DNA from 4 places in the Actinomadura rubrobrunea NBRC 15275 genome. Region 1 is predicted to be linked to each of the others. Evidence: riboswitches for the same ligand, from Rfam matches in the RefSeq annotation. Region 1 holds a riboswitch; each other region holds the start of a gene.

Region 1 (4,205 bases):
AGTTTCAAGAGGTGGTCATCGGCTGTCAATCAATAATGTTGCGGCGAGCGCTTTCCGCTTCTCGGTGTCAGCTGAAGACACTCCGCGCCGCACGACAAAACTTTGTCATCTGCCGTGGCGGCGCTCGAAGGCCGCGCTTGTGGCGCAGGTTTCCAACGCTGGAGGCGTCGGCTCTGACCGCTGTCGGCGTCGGAGCAGGCCGACTTCAGTCGGGAGCGTTGCCCCAGGCATGTGTCCAAGAACAATGTCGGCGTCGCCTCAGTGCTTGCCGGATCGGCGGGGACTGGCCGCTGGCGCTGGGCGGCGGGAGCGTCCTGCGGGTGTGGACGGCCCATCTGATCGAGAGCGAGCCGCACCCGCTCGGACCATCTGGCGCGGCGCCGGCTCGCCCCCACGAGCTGTACAACGTCGCATGGCGCCGGGCGGACGAGCACCTGGGGTCGCGCGGCGTGCCGCTGGTGATCGAAGAGTTCGCCGAGGGGTTCGTCGCCCGACCCGTTCCCGGCGGTAACGGCCTGCTCGTCGTCGACCGGCGCACCGGGGCGCTCACCCGCTGGCCGGACCTGCCCACCGGCGAACTGGCCGAACACTACCGCCGGTACCTGCGCGGCGAGTTGTAGGCGTCGGGGCCGGCCCCGGCGAAGAAAACACGGCGGAGCCTTGCAGGGCCAGGCGGGCACGAGTCGGACCTTTATCAGATGCCGGGATACGACGTCGCGCGTTACCGTGTGCAGGTGATCAGCGATGAGGGCCTCCGGTTGGGGGAGGCGGCCGCGCGTCGCCTGGCGCAATTGGGCTGCTGCGTGATCGAACCCGGTCTGACTGACGAAGAGTTCGCCCGCATCGAGGAGCAGTACGGATTCGAATTCGCCGACGATCACCGGGCCTTTCTGGCGGCCGGGCTGCCGGTGTGGAAACCGCCGGAGGAAGGGCAGACGTGGGAGCGGCCTTGGCCGGACTGGCGCAATGGCGACCCCGATGAGCTGCGGGAACACCTCAACTGGCCGGTCGACTCCCTGCTGTGGGACGTTCGGCACGGCCATTGGCGGCACGAGTGGGGAGTACGGCCGGACGACGTTGAGGAAGCCGTGGAGACGGCACGGCGTGAGCTGGCGCAGGTGCCCACCATGGTCCCGGTTTATGCGCACCGGTTCCTGCCCGCGGGGCGCGGCACCTTCGGGCATCCGGTGCTCTCGATGCGCGGCTGGGACATCGTCTACTACGGGACCGACCTGGTCGATTACATCGACCAAGAGTTCCAGGAGCCGCGCCCTGAATTGACGGACGAGTGGCGGCCGCGGGCGACCGTCCCGTTCTGGCGGGATTACCTTCCTCAGACTTGAGGCCGTCAGACCGGCATGGACGGGGACTTCTCAGTATTCGAAGAGAACCTCGGTTTTCGAGAGCGCATTGGGATGCGGTTTACGTCGCCTCGGCGTCAACCGCATCCCAATGCGCGGCTCCGCCGCTCCCCATCACACGGGGCCCTTCTACGAGATCCTGTTGGCGCCGGCGTAGTCGGAGCGGTCCGACAGCCTGGAGATCTTGACGACGTCGCCCGTCTGCGGGGCGTGAAGATACTTGCCGTCGCTCAGGTATATGCCCATGTGGTGCAGGTCGGAGCCGAAGTAGACCAGGTCGCCCGAGCGCAGCTCGCTGCGCGACACCTTGCGTCCCAGCTGGTAGAGGTCGCCGGTGTAGTGCGGCAGGCCCTTCTTGCCGACCTGCGCGTACGCCCACACCACCAGGCCCGAGCAGTCGAAGCTGTTCGGGCCGGCGGCGCCCCAAACGTACGGGCTGCCGAGCTTGGTGAGCGCCTTGCGCGCCATCTTCGCGGGCAGGCCGGAGCCCTTGACCGTGGCGGTCAGGCCGGTGCGGGGATCCTTGGCCTTGGTCGTGGTGAGCTTGTCGAGCTGCTTGACGACCTCGTCCACCTTGGCCTTGGCCGCCTTGCGGGCGGTTTTGACCTGGGCGGCGGCCTGCTCGGCCTGCGCCGCCTTGGCGGCTGCGACCCGCTGCGCCCGGTCGGCCTGGTCGATCTGAGCCTGGAGGCGGCCCAGCGCGGCGGTCTGGTTCTGCACCAGGTACGCCGACGCGGACAGGGCTTCGGCGTCGCCGCTCGCCAGGAACAGCGCGTCGGGGCCGCCGCTCATGTAGCTGGCGGCGGCGAGCCTGCCGAGCTGGGCGCGGGCGGGGGCGGCCTTGGCCTCGAGCTCGGCCGCGGTCTTGGCGGCGTCCCGTTCGGCGCGCCGGGCCTTGGCCAGTTCGACGCGCGCCTTGTTGAACCGCTCGGTCAGCCGCTCGGCCTCGGTGTTGAGCTCGTCCAGCCGCTTGCGCAGCTCTCTTTCGGTGGGACGGCCGGGATCGGCGGGGGCCGCCGCGGCGGCGAGCCGCAGCGGACCGGTGGGGGCCGTGGCGGCGGGCGCGAGGACCCAGCTGAGGGCGACCGCCGCGGCGGTGGCTGTGACGGTGGACACGGCGACGCGCCGTGCACGGTGACCGGGGGGCAAGGTCGTGCACTCCTCTCCTCGTCCGCCTGCCGGGTTAGCTGACGGGTTCGGGCCGGGAGTTCGCCCTACGCGCAGGCGCGCGCGTCACCGCGGACGGTGCGACCTGCGTCGATTCACCCCGAGTCCTGAGGACGGCGCCTCGGACGTGGTTCCCCGGCTCCCCGCTGGGGGGATTCGGCGGCCCGGCCGCAGCCCGCGCGTCGTCCTGCGGGCTCCGGACGACCGGGTCCGCAGAGAGTACAAAGAAACCGTAAAGTGCGGCAACCAGGGCATATGGGGTGAAACGGGTCGGGCGGTCCGGCGGGGCCTTCCGGACCGGCAAGTAGAATCGGGAAGGCTGCGGGTCCGCAGCGACTCCCGGATCCTCCACCAGAGCGAGAAGCGCATGCCCATCTGCACCCGCGACGACCTCCGCAACGTCGCGATCGTCGCTCACGTAGACCACGGCAAGACGACGCTGGTCGACGCCATGCTCTGGCAGTCCGGGGCGTTCCGCGAGAACCAGGACGTCGACGAGCGCGTCCTGGACTCCGACGCCCTGGAGCGGGAGAAGGGCATCACCATCCTCGCCAAGAACACCGCCGTCCGGCACGGCGGGCTCACCATCAACATCATCGACACGCCCGGCCACGCCGACTTCGGCGGCGAGGTCGAGCGCGGCCTGTCCATGGTCGACGGGGTGGTGCTGCTGGTGGACGCCAGCGAGGGCCCGCTGCCGCAGACCCGGTTCGTGCTGCGCAAGGCCCTGGAGGCCCGGCTGCCGGTCATCCTGGTCATCAACAAGACCGACCGGCCGGACGCCCGCATCCCCGAGGTCGTGGACGAGACCTACGAGCTGTTCCTGGACCTCGGCGCCGACGACGACCAGATCGACTTCCCGATCGTCTACGCCTCGGGCCGCGCGGGCCGGGCGTCCCTGCAGGCCCCCGGCAACGGCGAGCTGCCCGACTCGCCCGACCTGGAACCGCTGTTCCAGGTGATCAAGGACACCGTCCCGCCGCCGTCCTACGACCCCGACGCGCCGCTGCAGGCGCACGTCACCAACCTCGACGCCTCCAGCTACCTCGGCCGCATCGCGCTGTGCCGGATGCACGCGGGCACCATCAAGAAGGGCCAGCAGGTCGCCTGGTGCCGCCGCGACGGCAGCGTCGAACGGGTGCGCGTCAGCGAGCTGCTGATGACCGAGGCGCTGGAGCGCAAGCCCGCCGACGAGGCCGGGCCCGGCGACATCATCGCCATCGCCGGCATCCCCGAGATCATGATCGGCGAGACCATCGCCGACCCGGACGACCCGCGCCCGCTGCCGCTGATCACCGTGGACGAGCCCGCCATCTCCATGACGATCGGCACCAACACCGGTCCGCTGGCCGGGCGCGAGAAGGGCACCAAGGTCACCGCCCGGCTCGTCAAGGAGCGCCTGGACCGCGAGCTGGTCGGCAACGTCTCCATCCGGGTGCTGCCCACCGACCGCCCCGACGCGTGGGAGGTGCAGGGCCGCGGCGAGCTGGCCCTGGCCGTCCTGGTGGAGAACATGCGCCGCGAGGGCTACGAGCTGACCGTCGGCAAGCCCCAGGTCGTCGCCAAGGACATCGACGGCAAGAAGCACGAGCCCGTCGAGCGGCTCACCATCGACATCCCCGAGGAGTACCTGGGCGCGGTCACCCAGCTCATGGCCGTCCGCAAGGGCCGCATGGA
Region 2 (4,205 bases), on a different contig from region 1:
CCAACGCTGGACGGTGAGACCTCGCCCGCTTCGGTGGCGAATCCAAGACCAGCTGGGCTGCAGCCGCCAGATCCGTCCCCGTGGTGATGGATCGGATCTTCCCAGGTCACGATCAGGGGGGCGTAGTCACTCAGTTAGTCGCTCAGAGAGTGAAGAGGCCGGTTCCGAGTGATCGGAACCGGCCTCTGACCTCTGTCGGGACGGCGGGATTTGAACCCACGACCCCTTGACCCCCAGTCAAGTGCGCTGCCAAACTGCGCTACGTCCCGGCGCCTGCCGCAGCAGGCGTGATTACTCTAGCGCAGTCTGCGGAGTCGTGCGTACCGAGATTGCCCGGGGGCGGGACTCTGGTCGGCTTCAGCGCGGTGGTGTGCGGGGTGGAGCGGTCGCCGGATCCGGGGAGTGAGGCGCCGGTGGTGCCGCCGGGTGTGCGGGCCGGGTACGCGGTGTTCGACCGGGTGACCGGCAAGACGGTGCGGGAGCATCGGGCGCGTGAGGTGTTCCGGTCGGCGTCGGTCGTGAAGATCCTGATCGCGCTCGATCATCTGGAGCGCGGCGGGGAACCCGATCCGCGGCTGCGGGCGATGCTGCGGTCCAGCGACGACGCGGCGGCCTCGGCGCTGTGGCGGCGGGGCGGGCGCGGGGAGATCGTCGAGCGGATGGCCGGCCGGATGGGGCTCGTCGACACCCGGCCTCCGCCTGCGGACAAGCCGGAGTTCTGGGGGTACACGGCGCTCAGCGCCGCTGATGTGGTGGTGATGTACCGGTACCTGCTGGAGGAGGCGCGGCCCGGGCATCGCGACGTGGTGGTGGGGGAGCTGCGCAGGGCCACCCGGCGGGGGACGGATCACTACGACCAGTACTTCGGGATTCCGCGGGCCGTGCCGAGGCCGTGGGCGGTCAAGCAGGGGTGGTCGGGTTTCGAGGGTGGCGCGGCCAGCGAGGAGTTTGGGGAGCTGGGGCTGGGACGGCCCGTGTTGCACACGACGGGGCTGGTGGGGCCGGGGGAGAGGTACGTGATGGCGGTGCTGACGCTGCAGGCGGCGGGGACGTCGTTCCCGACTGCGGCGGCCAGGGTCACGGAGTTGACCAGGCGGCTCCGCCCGCTGTGAGGATGGTCACGGCAGGGCGCGAGTGTCGGTGAGGGGGCGGGCTTTCGGGGGTTCTGGAGGTTCTGGGCGTCTTTACCTTATTTGGGGCATGGCGTGGATGTTTGCTAGCTTCTAGCCGACTCTCTGCGACGCGCGCCACGCGTCGCGGCCCGTCGCGGCCGGTCAGGATCCGCCGCGATGATGGCGCCCCCCAGCGAGATCAGACCAGTGAGCGGTCGCCGTGGGCAGCGACGGCCGCGGCCGAGTCCGTCCCCGATGCGGGGGACCGGAGCCGGGGACCCAGTCGGGCCGATAAGGCCCCGGGGTGAATCGGCGCGCCGGACGAGTGCGCCGTAGGGCTCTCTTCCAGGCCCGAATCCGTCAGCTAACCCGGTAGGCGTCATGGGAGACAAGGAGTTTCTCTGCATGCCCGATCGACTTGCTTCCCAAACCGCCGAGGCCCATGTGGGCGTGGGCGTCGCCATGGCGACGGTGCTGGCGGGGGCCGTCGGCTTCGCCCTGGCGGCCCCTTCCGGCGAGAGCGCGGCGGCGCAGACCACGCAGAGGAACGCCCAGGCGCAGGTCGAGCGGGCCCCGTCCGCCATCGGGCAGCAGCCTCCGGGGTATGCGATGCCGATCCGCAAGGTCGAGCCGTCCGAGGCGGTCCAGCTCGCCCTGGAGCAGGTCGGGGTGAGGGAAGGGCCCGACCGGGAGACCAAGTACCACAGGTGGTTCGTCTCGACGCCGAACGCGAGGTTGACGGCGAAGCGTGACGGCGGGTTCAGCGTGGACGATTACAACGGCGCCGAGTGGTGCAACATGTTCATCTCCTGGCTCGGCGCCCAGCTCGGCGTCAAGGACATGGGCTGGGACGCCTACACCGTGCAGCACGCCCGGTGGTTCGCCAAGACGGGGCGGTGGGGGCACAAGGCCAAGCCCGGGGCCGTGGTCTTCTTCGACTGGGGTGAGGGCGCGCGCGGGAGCATCTCCGACATCGACCATGTCGGCCTGGTGGTCAAGGACAACGGCGACGGCACCATCACGACGGTCGAGGGGAACATCGACAACGCCGTGGGGAAGCGGGTGCGGTCCAAGTCGCTCGTCGTGGGCTACGGCTACCCGGACTACGACGCCGAGTGACGCGCCGAGGCGTCCGGCTCGTGCCGGGCGCCCCTCGTCGTCCTTAATGCCGTAATCATTCACCTATTTTGTGGTGTCTTCTACTCCGCCGTTGCGGTGCCCGGAAAAGAATCCGGCACGTGACCAGGACGGGGGGAGGACGCGTCCATGAGGACAGGGCCGCATCTCCCGGCCGGGCACGTCCCGTCCGGGTCCGGCCCGCACGGGGACGGCGGCGCGCCGGCGCCGGACGTGACCGTCGTCGTGATCGCCTACAACGATGCGCGGCGGCTGCCTCGCGCGGTCGGATCGGCGCTGCGGCAGTCGCTGGACGGCGTCGAGGTCGTGGTCGTGGACGACGGCAGCCGCGACGGGACCGGGCCGCTGGCGGAGCGGCTGGCCGACGAGCTTCCGGGACGGGTGCGGGCCGTGCGGCTGCCGGTCAACTCGGGAGGGTGCGGCCGTCCGCGCAACGCGGGCGTGGAGCGGGCGCGCGGCCGCTATGTGATGTTCCTCGACAGCGACGACGTCCTGGACCGGCACGCCTGCCTCAACCTGCTCACCGCGGCCGAGGACACCGGCGCCGACCTGGTCTCGGGGCTGTGCGCCCGCGTCCGCGTGGATCGGGGCCGGGCCCGGGAGAGCTTCTGGTACCCGTGGCTTTACCAGCGGACGGCCGTCTACGGCTCGCTGCGCGACAATCCGGACCTGCTGTACGACACCCTGGCCACCAACAAGCTCTACCGGCGCGGCTTCTTGGAACGGTCCGGGCTGCGGTTCGTGGAGCACTTGCACTACGAGGACCTGCTGTTCACGGCCGAGGCGTATCTGGCGGCGGCGCGCACGGCGCTCATTCCGCATCGCGTCTACAACTGGCTGGTGGAGCCCTCTGCGCGTTCGATCTCCAACCGGCGTTCGGATCTGGCCAATTTCGCCGACCGGCTGGAGATCCACCGGCGCATCGACGCGCTGCTGTCGCGGCACGGCGACGAAAGGCTGCGGCTGGTCAAGGACGCCAAGTTCGTCAAGCATGATCTGCTGCTCTACGTGCGCGAGCTGCGGCATCGCGACGCCGCCTACCGGCAGGGCTTTTGCGCGCTGGCCGCCGAGTATCTGGCGGGCCTCGATCCCCGGGTGTTCGACGCGGCTCCGCCCATGGCGGCCATCGTCGCGTACCTACTGAGGGAGGGCGACCACGAAGCGGCGCTGGCGGCGGCGGAGTATCGGGGCAAACGCCCGGTGCTCTCGACCGAGTTGACGCGATGCGACGGGCGTGTCTATTGGGGTCGACGATGCCCGTCATCGGCCGAGGGGCGCCGAATTCTGGATGTGACGCACCTGGGTTTGCACCGGTGTCGGCTCAGTGAGCTGCGTCCTCTCAACACGGTCACGGAACTCGTGGTGAAGAACGGCCGCGTGCGCTTGTCCGGACGCGTCCTCAATCCGCTCGGCAGGGTGGCACCGGACGCTGATGTGTCGGCGTGTTTGGAGGTGTATGACAGGCGGCGTCCAAGGCGCGTTTTCCGCCTTCCCGCGGCTCTGACACATGCGGGAAACGGGCTCGTCTGGGAAGCGGAATTCGACCCTCAGCGGCAGATTCGACCCCTCGGGATCGTCGATCCCGTCTGGGACGTGCGGTTGGTTCTCCGCGTTGACGGCGAGGGGATCGTCACCCGTCCGTCTGGTTTGGGCCTCGGTGACGCCGATCCCTGGGAGCACGTGCTGCTGCCGGTGCGCCCGCGTTTTTCTCGGCTGACGGCCAGGAGCCTGCGCCCCTGCCTCACCTACAGGGGGAGTCTGGCCTTCGTGCTGCACGCGGACGGACCGGCGTGGCGCATGGCCGCAGCCATGGCTCGCACCCGGTGGGGGCGGCGCCTACGGCGTGGAATCCGGCGCATGTGGGCAGCGGTGCGCAGGCTTTTCAGGGCGGCTCGGCGCGCGGCGACGTCCCGCAGTACCAAGACGGCGGTGTTCAACCGGGTGTTGAGCCGACTG
Region 3 (4,205 bases), on a different contig from region 1:
ACGCTCGGCGCCTACGCCCACCAGGACGTGCCGGTCTGGTCGCTGAAGGAGGCCCGGGAGGAGGGGCGCGACCCGTTCGCGATCTCCTTCAACCTCCTCAACGCGGACGTCCCCGCACTCGACCTGCACGGCCTGTCCGCCGCGCCGCTCGACATGAAGATCGGCGACGACTACGTGTTCTCCGAGGTCGTCATCAATCTGGACGCGTCCGCCGTGGACCTCGCGCTGATCATGCGCGAGGACGGCGAGGAGCTGCGGGGCATGTGGCTCCACTCGCCGGAGCGGTTCGACGCCCGGGTGATCGCGGTCATGATGCGCCAGTGGCCCACCGTCATCGACCTCGTGACGGCCGACCCCGATCGGACGGTGGCGGAGATCCGCCGCAGGGTGCTGGAGATGCCGCTCGGCGACGACGCCCGCATCTGACCGGCGGGGGCGGGCGCCGCCCGGGCATCCGCGGCGGATCACCGACGAGCCGGACGGCCGTCGGCTCACACGGCCGACCGGTCGTCCGGCTCGGGCACGGCCGGAGACCCTGACAGGAGGAGATGCTGTGGACAGACGCTGGCTGGTGGGCCGGGAGCTGCGCCCGGACGACGAGCTGCGGCTCTTCTGCCTGCCCTACTCGGGCGGAGCCGCCGCGGTCTATCGCGGCTGGCAGGACCTGCTCCCCGATTGGATCAGCGTGTACCCCCTGGAACTGCCGGGCCGGGGCAGCCGGATGCGGGAGGCGCCGTTCACCCGGCTGCCGCCGCTGGTCGAGGCCCTGGCGGACGCCTTCCAGACCGCCCTCGACCGCCCGTTCGCCCTGTTCGGCCACAGCATGGGCGCCCTGATCGCGTTCGAGCTGGCCAGGGCCCTGCGCGCGCGGGGAAACCCCGCACCGGTGCACCTGTTCCTCTCGGCGAAGACCGCTCCCGGCGTCCCGCCGACCCTGCCGCCGATCCGTTCGGCCACCGACGCGGAGGTGGTGCGGCATCTGCGGAGGCTGGGCGGGACGCCCCAGGTGATCCTGGAGAACGCGGAGCTGATGGAGCTGATGGTGCCCATACTCAAGGCCGACTTCTCCGTCGTCGAGACCTACGAGCACCGGCGCCAGGCGCCCCTCGCGACCCCCATCACCGTGTTCGGGGGAGCCGCCGACGAGGTCGCGCCGCCGTCGACCCTGGAGCGATGGCGGGAGCAGGCCGCCGCCGGCTGCCGGCTGCGGGTGTTCCCCGGCGACCACTTCTTCCTGCACTCCGCGGCGGCCGACGTCACGGCGGAGATCGCGCACGTCCTGGCCGCCTGGAGGATCACGCGGAGCCCGGCCGTGCCGGACGCGGTCAGGCGGTGAGACCGGCCGGCGCCCGCCCCGACGCCGGCGTCGTCAGGCGAGCTTCGCGGTGCGCAGCCGCTTGGCGACGTCCCGGCGCAGGCGCGGCAGCGTCGGGGCGAAGGCGTATCCGCAGCAGTCGGTGCTGTTGAACTTCATGTGCGGGACGATCGCCTTCATCGGGTCGAGGCGGTACTGGACGCACAGCCAGGCGAGCAGTTCGGCGAGCGAGTCCAGCAGACGGCGGGGCGGCAGGGTCGCGTTGTAGGTCCCCTCGCATTCGATGCCGACGGTGTAGCCGTTCGCCCCGGCGACGTGCGTGCCGATCACCATCCTGCCCCGGCGCGCGGCGGCGAGGCTGCCCTTGCGGCCCTCCATGATGTGGCCTCCGCGGCTGACGGTGAAGTGCTGGCCGGTGTCGCCCCAGCCCTGGCCCATGTGCGCGCCCTGGATCGAACGGGCGAGCCGGAAGCCCTGCCGCAGCGAGTAGTCGCCGACGTTGGGCGTGAAGGTGTGGTGCACCACGAGGTACCGGGGGGCGCGGGACAGCACGGTCGCCCGCCGGGACGGGGTGCGCGCCCCCCAGTCCTCGGTCGAGTGGATCAGCGGGGGACCGGCGGCCGACCGGCGGGTCCGGGATTTCCCGCCGCTTCCGGTCTGCGGGTCGGCGACGCTCGCCATGGTCTGCGCCTGGTGCGCGGGAGGCGGGCCCATCGCCGTGGCGAGACCGAGGGCCGCGACGCCCCCCAGGGTGCCGCCGCCCAGCAGGACCGCGCGGCGCGACAGCTGAGGGGGCCAAGGCTCGACGCGACGGTGTCTACCGCTCGAAGTCATGGGGGGACTTCCTTTCGAATGTGCAGCGCGCAGCCGAAACAGGGCAGGCGGAAAAGACCTGCTGAGGTGGGAAGTCGGGGCGCGCTTGAGAAAACCGGGCGATTCCGAGAAAGGCTTCTATCGCCCGCGGGGGTGACGTGGGTCAGAAATGCGTGCCCCTGTCGGAGTCGGCGGTGGAATCGCCGTCCCGGACGAATGAGGGCGCGGACCGCGGACGCGCGGATCGAGGGGCGCGGCGGGCGCCGGGGCCGGCGCCGCCCGATGCATCAGGGCGACGGAGCCTTCATGGAAAGGCGGGGGCGTCGGACCAGGACGGCGGGCGTGTCGGGCCTCGGCGACTCCTGCATGATCTCTCCTCTCCTTGACTGCCGACCGGGTTAGCTGACGGGTTCGGGCCAAGGAGCGGCCCTACCGCGACGGCGTCGCGGATTCACCCCGAAAGGCGGGTGGGTCCCCGGTTCCCGGGCGTCCAGCGCCGGGATTAGGCGTCCCGCCGGCAGGTCCGCGCCACGGCGGACCGGCTGCGGAATACCAGGGACCATAGGAGATGAGGCAAAGAATTCGCAAACCGCAAAAGGTAAAATCTGTAAAGTCGCCGACCACAGGAATCTCGCCTTTCACACCGGCTCCACCAGTCGCGGACCGTCTGGGGGAGCGTGTGACCAAGGACACCGTTCCCCTTGCCGTGGCGGGGGCGGCCGGTGCGTCGTTCCGCCGTCGCGGAGTCCGTGGTCGCCGAGCGCGTGGACGTGATGCACGGGCCCGCCGCCGCCCGTGTCGCCGAGGTTCGCAAGGCCGCCGGAGCCGAGCGGCGAGTGAAGTCGCCGTTCCTGGTGATGTAACAGACAGTCATCGACCGATCACGTCGAGGAGGGATCGCATGGTGCTGTCGGACGTCGCCGCGACACCGGCCGACCTGGTGGCGGCGCGCGTGCAGATGGCGATCTCCCTCGGCTGGCACATCATCCTGGCCTGCTTCGGCGTGGGCATGCCGGCGTTGACGGTGTTCGCGCAGTGGCGCGGCCTGCGCACCGGCGACGAGGCGTACGAGCGGCTCGCGCACCGCTGGGCGAAGGCGATGGGCGTGCTGTTCGCCGTGGGCGCGGTGTCGGGGACGATCCTGTCCTTCGAGATGGGCCTGCTGTGGCCCGGGCTGATGGCGACCTACGGCCAGGTGATCGGCCTGCCGTTCGCGCTGGAAGGGTTCGCGTTCTTCATCGAGGCCGTCTTCCTGGGCATCTACCTGTACGCCTGGAACCGGCTGCCGCCCCGCCTGCACCTGCTGACGGGCCTGCCGGTGTGCGTGGCCGGCGTCGCCTCGGCGTTCTTCGTGGTGAGCGTCAACGCCTGGATGAACCAGCCGCGCGGGTTCGACCTGACGAACGGCACGGTCACCGGGGTGCGCCCCTGGGAGGCGATGTTCAACCCGGCCACGCCGCTGCAGACCGTCCACATGATCCTCGCCGCGTTCATGGTCGCCGGGTTCGGCATCGCCGCGGTGTACGCCGCCGCGATGCTGCGCGGCCGGCGCGACCGCTACCACCGGATCGGGCTCCTGCTGCCGTTCACCGCCGCGGCGGCCATCACGCCCGTGCAGATCGTGATCGGGGACTCCCTGGCCCGGTTCCTCGCGCACCACCAGCCGACCAAGCTCGCCGCCATGGAGGGCCTCAACCGCACCTCCTCGCACGTCGACCTGTCCCTGGGCGGCGTCTACCTGGACGGGCGGCTGCGGTACGCCCTCCACATCCCCGACGCGCTGTCGATCCTGGTCGGCTTCCGGCCGAGCACGGTCGTGCAAGGGCTGGACGCGGTCCCGGCCGCCGACCGCCCGCCGGTGACCCCGGTGCACCTGTGCTTCCAGGTGATGGTGGCGATCGGGCTCGGCCTGCTGCTGCTCGGCCTCTGGCTCGGGCTGACGTGGTGGCGCCGCCGCGACCTGCCGCGCAGCCGCTGGTTCCTGCGGCTGACGGTGCTGTCCGGCCCCGCCGCGGTCGTCGCGCTCGAAACCGGCTGGATCACCACGGAGGTGGGGCGCCAGCCCTGGGTCGTGTGG
Region 4 (4,205 bases), on a different contig from region 1:
GCGGATGCGGGTTCCCGGTGACGAACGCGACCCGCTCGCGGCCCAGACCGATCAGGTGCCGGGCGGCGACGGCCCCGCCCGCGGCGTGGTCGACCCGCACCGAGCACACGCCCGGCCCGGTGTGGTCGAGCAGCACCACCGCCATGCCCGCCGCGCGCAGCCGGGTGATGCCGGACGCGCCGAGCCCCACCGGGGTGATGAGCACGCCGGCGGCGTGCTGCTGCTCCAGCAGCTCCAGGCAGCGGCGCTCCTTGGCGGCGGAGTTGTCGTTGGTGAGCCACAGGACGTCGCGGCCCGCCGCGTTGAGGGCCTGTTCGGCGCCGCGGGCGACGTCCGTGGCGTACGGGTTGGCCAGGTCCTCGACGACGACGCCGAACGGCCGGAGGCGGGGGTCGTCCGGCCCGAGGCCGCGGCCCTGGCGCAGCCGCCGGGCGGACTCGTTGCGTACGAAGCCGAGTTCCTCGATGGCTGCGCGTACACGGTTACGGGTGGCTTCGGCCACGAGGTCTGGCCGGTTTAGGACATTCGAAACGGTCCCAACTGAGACCCCGGCGCGCCTCGCGACTTCCCGGATACTGCTTTGAGGCAACTCTCTCCTCGTCGACCCCGGACTTGTTTTCGCAGGTTATCGAGTTGTCCGGACCATGCCCCCGCGAAGTCGGTCGCGGACCGTAGTCGCAAGACCACACAACGTACTCATTGCACGCTTGACGGGCCGGATCCGGCCGCCTAGCGTTCCGAGCCGAAGCGTGCCTTGAAACGATTCACGATCATCGCCCTCGATGGTAGGGGCGGATCGGACGAGGAGGGATGGGTTGACGTGACCAGCGGCCAGAACCCGTCCCGTGCACGACGCGCTCCCCCGCAAGCCCGCCACGACGTCGTGAGCGCGCCCGACGCGATGGAAGGCGCATCCGCGTCCGGTCGGCCTAACGAGTGAATCGTTACCCGGGGTTCCCGTTCGGCGCCGAGCAATCGGCCCATCGGCCACCTCCGGCCAAGCGCGCCAGACGGCAAGGGACACCGATGATCTCGGTCCGGCCCCCCGCCCCGGACCCGGCAACCCGACGCGTACAGATCGAGGCCCGCCCGTGCCTGTGCAGCGGACGGCTGCATCCCCGCGGTCATCACCACGGACGAGGGAGGACGGAGTGGAACAGGCCACCATCGCACGTCGTGGCACCGACGAGCTGCGTCTCAGCGAGGAGGAGATCAAGCTTCTCGCCCAGATCGCCAGCGGTGTCACCGCGGACGTGGCGGCACGCAAACTGGAGCTGAGCGCCCGGACCCTGCGCCGCCGGTTGCGGAACATCTGCGACCGGCTGGAGGTCAACACGCCGATCGAGGCCGTGGTCTGGGCGGCCCGGCGCCAGCTCATCTAGGGGCGCGCCCTTCGCCCGCCCCCCGGCGGGTGACGGCGCGGCAGCTCTGACCGAGCATCGGCGACCACCGTCCGACCCCGCGCGGCGACGTCGGCGCTCCGCAGGCGCGTCCCTGCGGGAGGGCGTCGCCGCGGACGTGGTCCGGTCCCCGCGGGCAGTGCGCACGCCCGTCGGGAGGACGCCGGCCCGGTCCGCCGTCGCGGTGGATCCGTGCGCCTCCGACGACGGGCGTGCGCGCCCGAGCGTGCGAGGCCGTGCGCGTCCGGCGCCATCGCCGCGGGCGGCTCGGCTCAGGCGACCCGGACGGCGCCGGCGTACGGGCGGCCGGCCATCGGAGCGATCTTCACCACGTCACCGGTCCGCGGCGCGTGCAGCATCTTGCCGTTGCCCACGTACAGGCCCACGTGGTGCAGGTCGGAGTAGAAGAACACCAGGTCGCCGGGCTGCAGCTGGTCGCGGGGCACGTGCGTGCCGGCGTTCCACTGGCTGCCGGTGTAGTGCGGCAGGCTGATGCCCACCTGCCGGTAGGCCCACATCACCAGGCCCGAGCAGTCGAAGGCGTTCGGCCCGGCGGCGCCCCACACGTACGGCTTGCCGATCTTCGTCATCGCGTACCGCAGCGCCTGGGCGGCCTTGCCGGTGCCGACCACGGGCAGCTTGACCAGCTGCGTGGGGTCCCGCTTGACGAGCTTGCCGCGGACCTTCTCGTACGCCGCGGTGACCTTCTTGCGCTGCTCCTCCAGCTGGGACCGCAGCTGCTCCACCTGCTTGGCCCGCTCCTCGGCGGCCTTGCGGGCGCGCTCGGCCGCCTGCATGGCCTGCATCAGGCCCTGCACCTTGGTGCCGTCCTGGGTGGCGAAGTAATGCAGCGTGGCGGCCTGGTCGAGCAGCGCCTGCGGGTTCTGGGCGGCCAGGAACGAGACCGTGGGGTCGGCGCCGCCCTGCATGTAGCTGGTGGCCGCCAGCCGGCCGACCTTGGCGCGGACCTCCTCCAGCTCCTTCTGCCGGCGCTTGGCGTTCTCGCCGGCGACCTTGGCGGCGCGCTGCGACTGCTTCAGCTTGACGCGCAGGCCGTTGTACTGCTCGGTGAGCCGCTCCAGCTGGTCGGCGAGCTCGGTCGCCTGGTCGCGCAGCTCCTTGGTGGACGGCTCGGGGTCGGCGTGCGCGGCGGGGGCGGGCGCGGCCGCGACGAGGGAGACGGCGGCGAGCGCACCGGTCACCGCGGCGGCTCCGCGGCCGGGACGGAAGGCGACGCGCGCGGCGCGCCGCACGAGCGAACGGGATGCGGGGCGCGAGGGCTCCACGAACTCTCCTCTCCTCGTCCGCCTACCGGGTGAGCTGACGGGTTCGGGCCGGAGCCTGCCCTTCCGCGCACGTGCGGAGCGTCCGCACCGTGCGGATTCACCCCAGGTCGGCATGGCTCTGGAGTCGTCCCGGAACCGTCCGATCGCGGGTCCCCGGTTCCTGCGGGGCGGCGGATGCGGCCCCACGGGACTCGGCGGTTCGGCCAACCGATCACGGGGGCCGATGTCAGCGCAGGAGACTAACGGAGCGCTCGTTCCCTGCCAACCAGAACATGCGAAATCGCAGAGGGCTCATCGGCGCTCAGATGTAACGCGCGCGGGCGATCGCCGTGCTAGCGGGCTTGTGCGATCACATCCGTGTGCGCTATTTCACTTTCTGTCGCCTTTGTTGGCGCGGCGGCGTCCGCGGGGCGTCCGTGCCCTCGCGTCCGGCGCGTCGCCCCGTCGGCCCTTGTGTCCCATCGGCGTGACGCGCCGACGGCCGAAGGTGACCGACCGGCCACAGGTGACCGCTTCCGGTCCGATAATGTCGCCTGTTTGTGGAAGTCGTGATCAGGCGGGCCCGCACCGCCGACGTGCCGCACATCCGGCGGCTCATCGACATGTACGCCGGGTCAGGGCCGCGGATGCTCGCCAGGTCCACGGTGACGCTCTATGAGGACGTCCAGGAGTTCTGGGTGGCCGAGGACGTCCAGGCGGCGGCGCCGGAGGGCCGAGAGGGCTCACGGGGGCGCGGGGGGCGCGTCGTGGGCTGCGGCGCCCTGCACGTGATGTGGGAAGACCTGGCCGAGGTGCGCTCGGTCGCCGTGGACAAGGAATACGTGGGACGCGGCATCGGGCACCGCATCGTCGAACGGCTTCTCGACACCGCGCGGGAACTCGGAGTACGAAGGGTGTTCTGCCTGACCTTCGAAGTGGAGTTCTTCGCCCGGCACGGCTTCGAGCCGATCCTGGGAACGCCGGTGTCGCGCGAGGTGTACGAAGAGCTTCTCCGTTCCTACGACGAAGGCGTGGCCGAGTTCCTGGACCTCGACCGGGTCAAGCCGAATACGTTGGGCAATACCCGGATGTTGCTTCGCCTGGAGGACTGACCGATGACCGACTCCCCCCACCGCGGACGGCAGTATCCGCGGCAGCCCCCGGGCCCGCCGTATCAGGGCGGACCGTCGTACGGCTCCCCGCAATGGCAGCAGCCCTCCCAGGGGTCGCTGTGGCAGGGTGGGGTGGCTCCCCAGCAGCAGTGGCATCAGCAATGGCAGCAGCCCTCCGTCCAGGCGTACGACGCGGGCGGCTACGACGACGCCGCGGGCCTTCCTCTCGCGCCGATCCTCCGCAGGGCCGGGGCGCGCATCATCGACAACGCGCTCGTCGCCGTTTTCGGCTTCGCGCTGGTCGTGCCCATCACCGTCGGCATCATCGGCCTCGACACCTCCGGGAGCAAGGCCACCAGCGAGGGCGGCATCTGGAACTGGCCCATCATCTTCACCCTGTTCTCCGTCCTTGCGGTGCTGCCCTTCCT

The links. Region 1 has a riboswitch for cyclic di-AMP ahead of AR3_RS10050 (C40 family peptidase). Riboswitches for the same ligand answer to the same signal wherever they lie in the genome.
Region 2: it holds a riboswitch for cyclic di-AMP, as region 1 does, so the genes downstream of both, AR3_RS16445 (CHAP domain-containing protein) here and AR3_RS10050 (C40 family peptidase) in region 1, are expected to answer to the same signal.
Region 3: it holds a riboswitch for cyclic di-AMP, as region 1 does, so the genes downstream of both, AR3_RS13750 (peptidoglycan recognition protein family protein) here and AR3_RS10050 (C40 family peptidase) in region 1, are expected to answer to the same signal.
Region 4: it holds a riboswitch for cyclic di-AMP, as region 1 does, so the genes downstream of both, AR3_RS12755 (C40 family peptidase) here and AR3_RS10050 (C40 family peptidase) in region 1, are expected to answer to the same signal.

Annotation. Positions count from the first base shown of each region.
Region 1 is NZ_BCQU01000024.1:29,555-33,759, forward strand. It holds gene AR3_RS31485 (SUKH-4 family immunity protein) at 321-620, shown strand; gene AR3_RS10045 (hypothetical protein) at 699-1,343, shown strand; gene AR3_RS10050 (C40 family peptidase) at 1,491-2,477, opposite strand; cyclic di-AMP (ydaO/yuaA leader) riboswitch at 2,519-2,690, opposite strand; gene typA (translational GTPase TypA) at 2,896-4,205, shown strand, end outside.
Region 2 is NZ_BCQU01000048.1:31,470-35,674, forward strand. It holds tRNA gene AR3_RS16435 (tRNA-Pro) at 196-269, opposite strand; gene AR3_RS16440 (serine hydrolase) at 414-1,112, shown strand; cyclic di-AMP (ydaO/yuaA leader) riboswitch at 1,353-1,505, shown strand; gene AR3_RS16445 (CHAP domain-containing protein) at 1,518-2,231, shown strand; gene AR3_RS16450 (bifunctional glycosyltransferase/CDP-glycerol:glycerophosphate glycerophosphotransferase) at 2,379-4,205, shown strand, end outside.
Region 3 is NZ_BCQU01000037.1:24,401-28,605, forward strand. It holds gene AR3_RS13740 (non-ribosomal peptide synthetase) at 1-426, shown strand, start outside; gene AR3_RS13745 (thioesterase II family protein) at 554-1,336, shown strand; gene AR3_RS13750 (peptidoglycan recognition protein family protein) at 1,370-2,149, opposite strand; cyclic di-AMP (ydaO/yuaA leader) riboswitch at 2,500-2,647, opposite strand; gene AR3_RS30550 (hypothetical protein) at 2,851-2,991, shown strand; gene AR3_RS13755 (cytochrome ubiquinol oxidase subunit I) at 3,030-4,205, shown strand, end outside.
Region 4 is NZ_BCQU01000033.1:6,055-10,259, reverse strand. It holds gene AR3_RS12765 (LacI family DNA-binding transcriptional regulator) at 1-589, opposite strand, end outside; gene AR3_RS12760 (LuxR C-terminal-related transcriptional regulator) at 1,152-1,382, shown strand; gene AR3_RS12755 (C40 family peptidase) at 1,673-2,686, opposite strand; cyclic di-AMP (ydaO/yuaA leader) riboswitch at 2,690-2,893, opposite strand; gene AR3_RS12750 (amino-acid N-acetyltransferase) at 3,289-3,777, shown strand; gene AR3_RS12745 (RDD family protein) at 3,781-4,205, shown strand, end outside.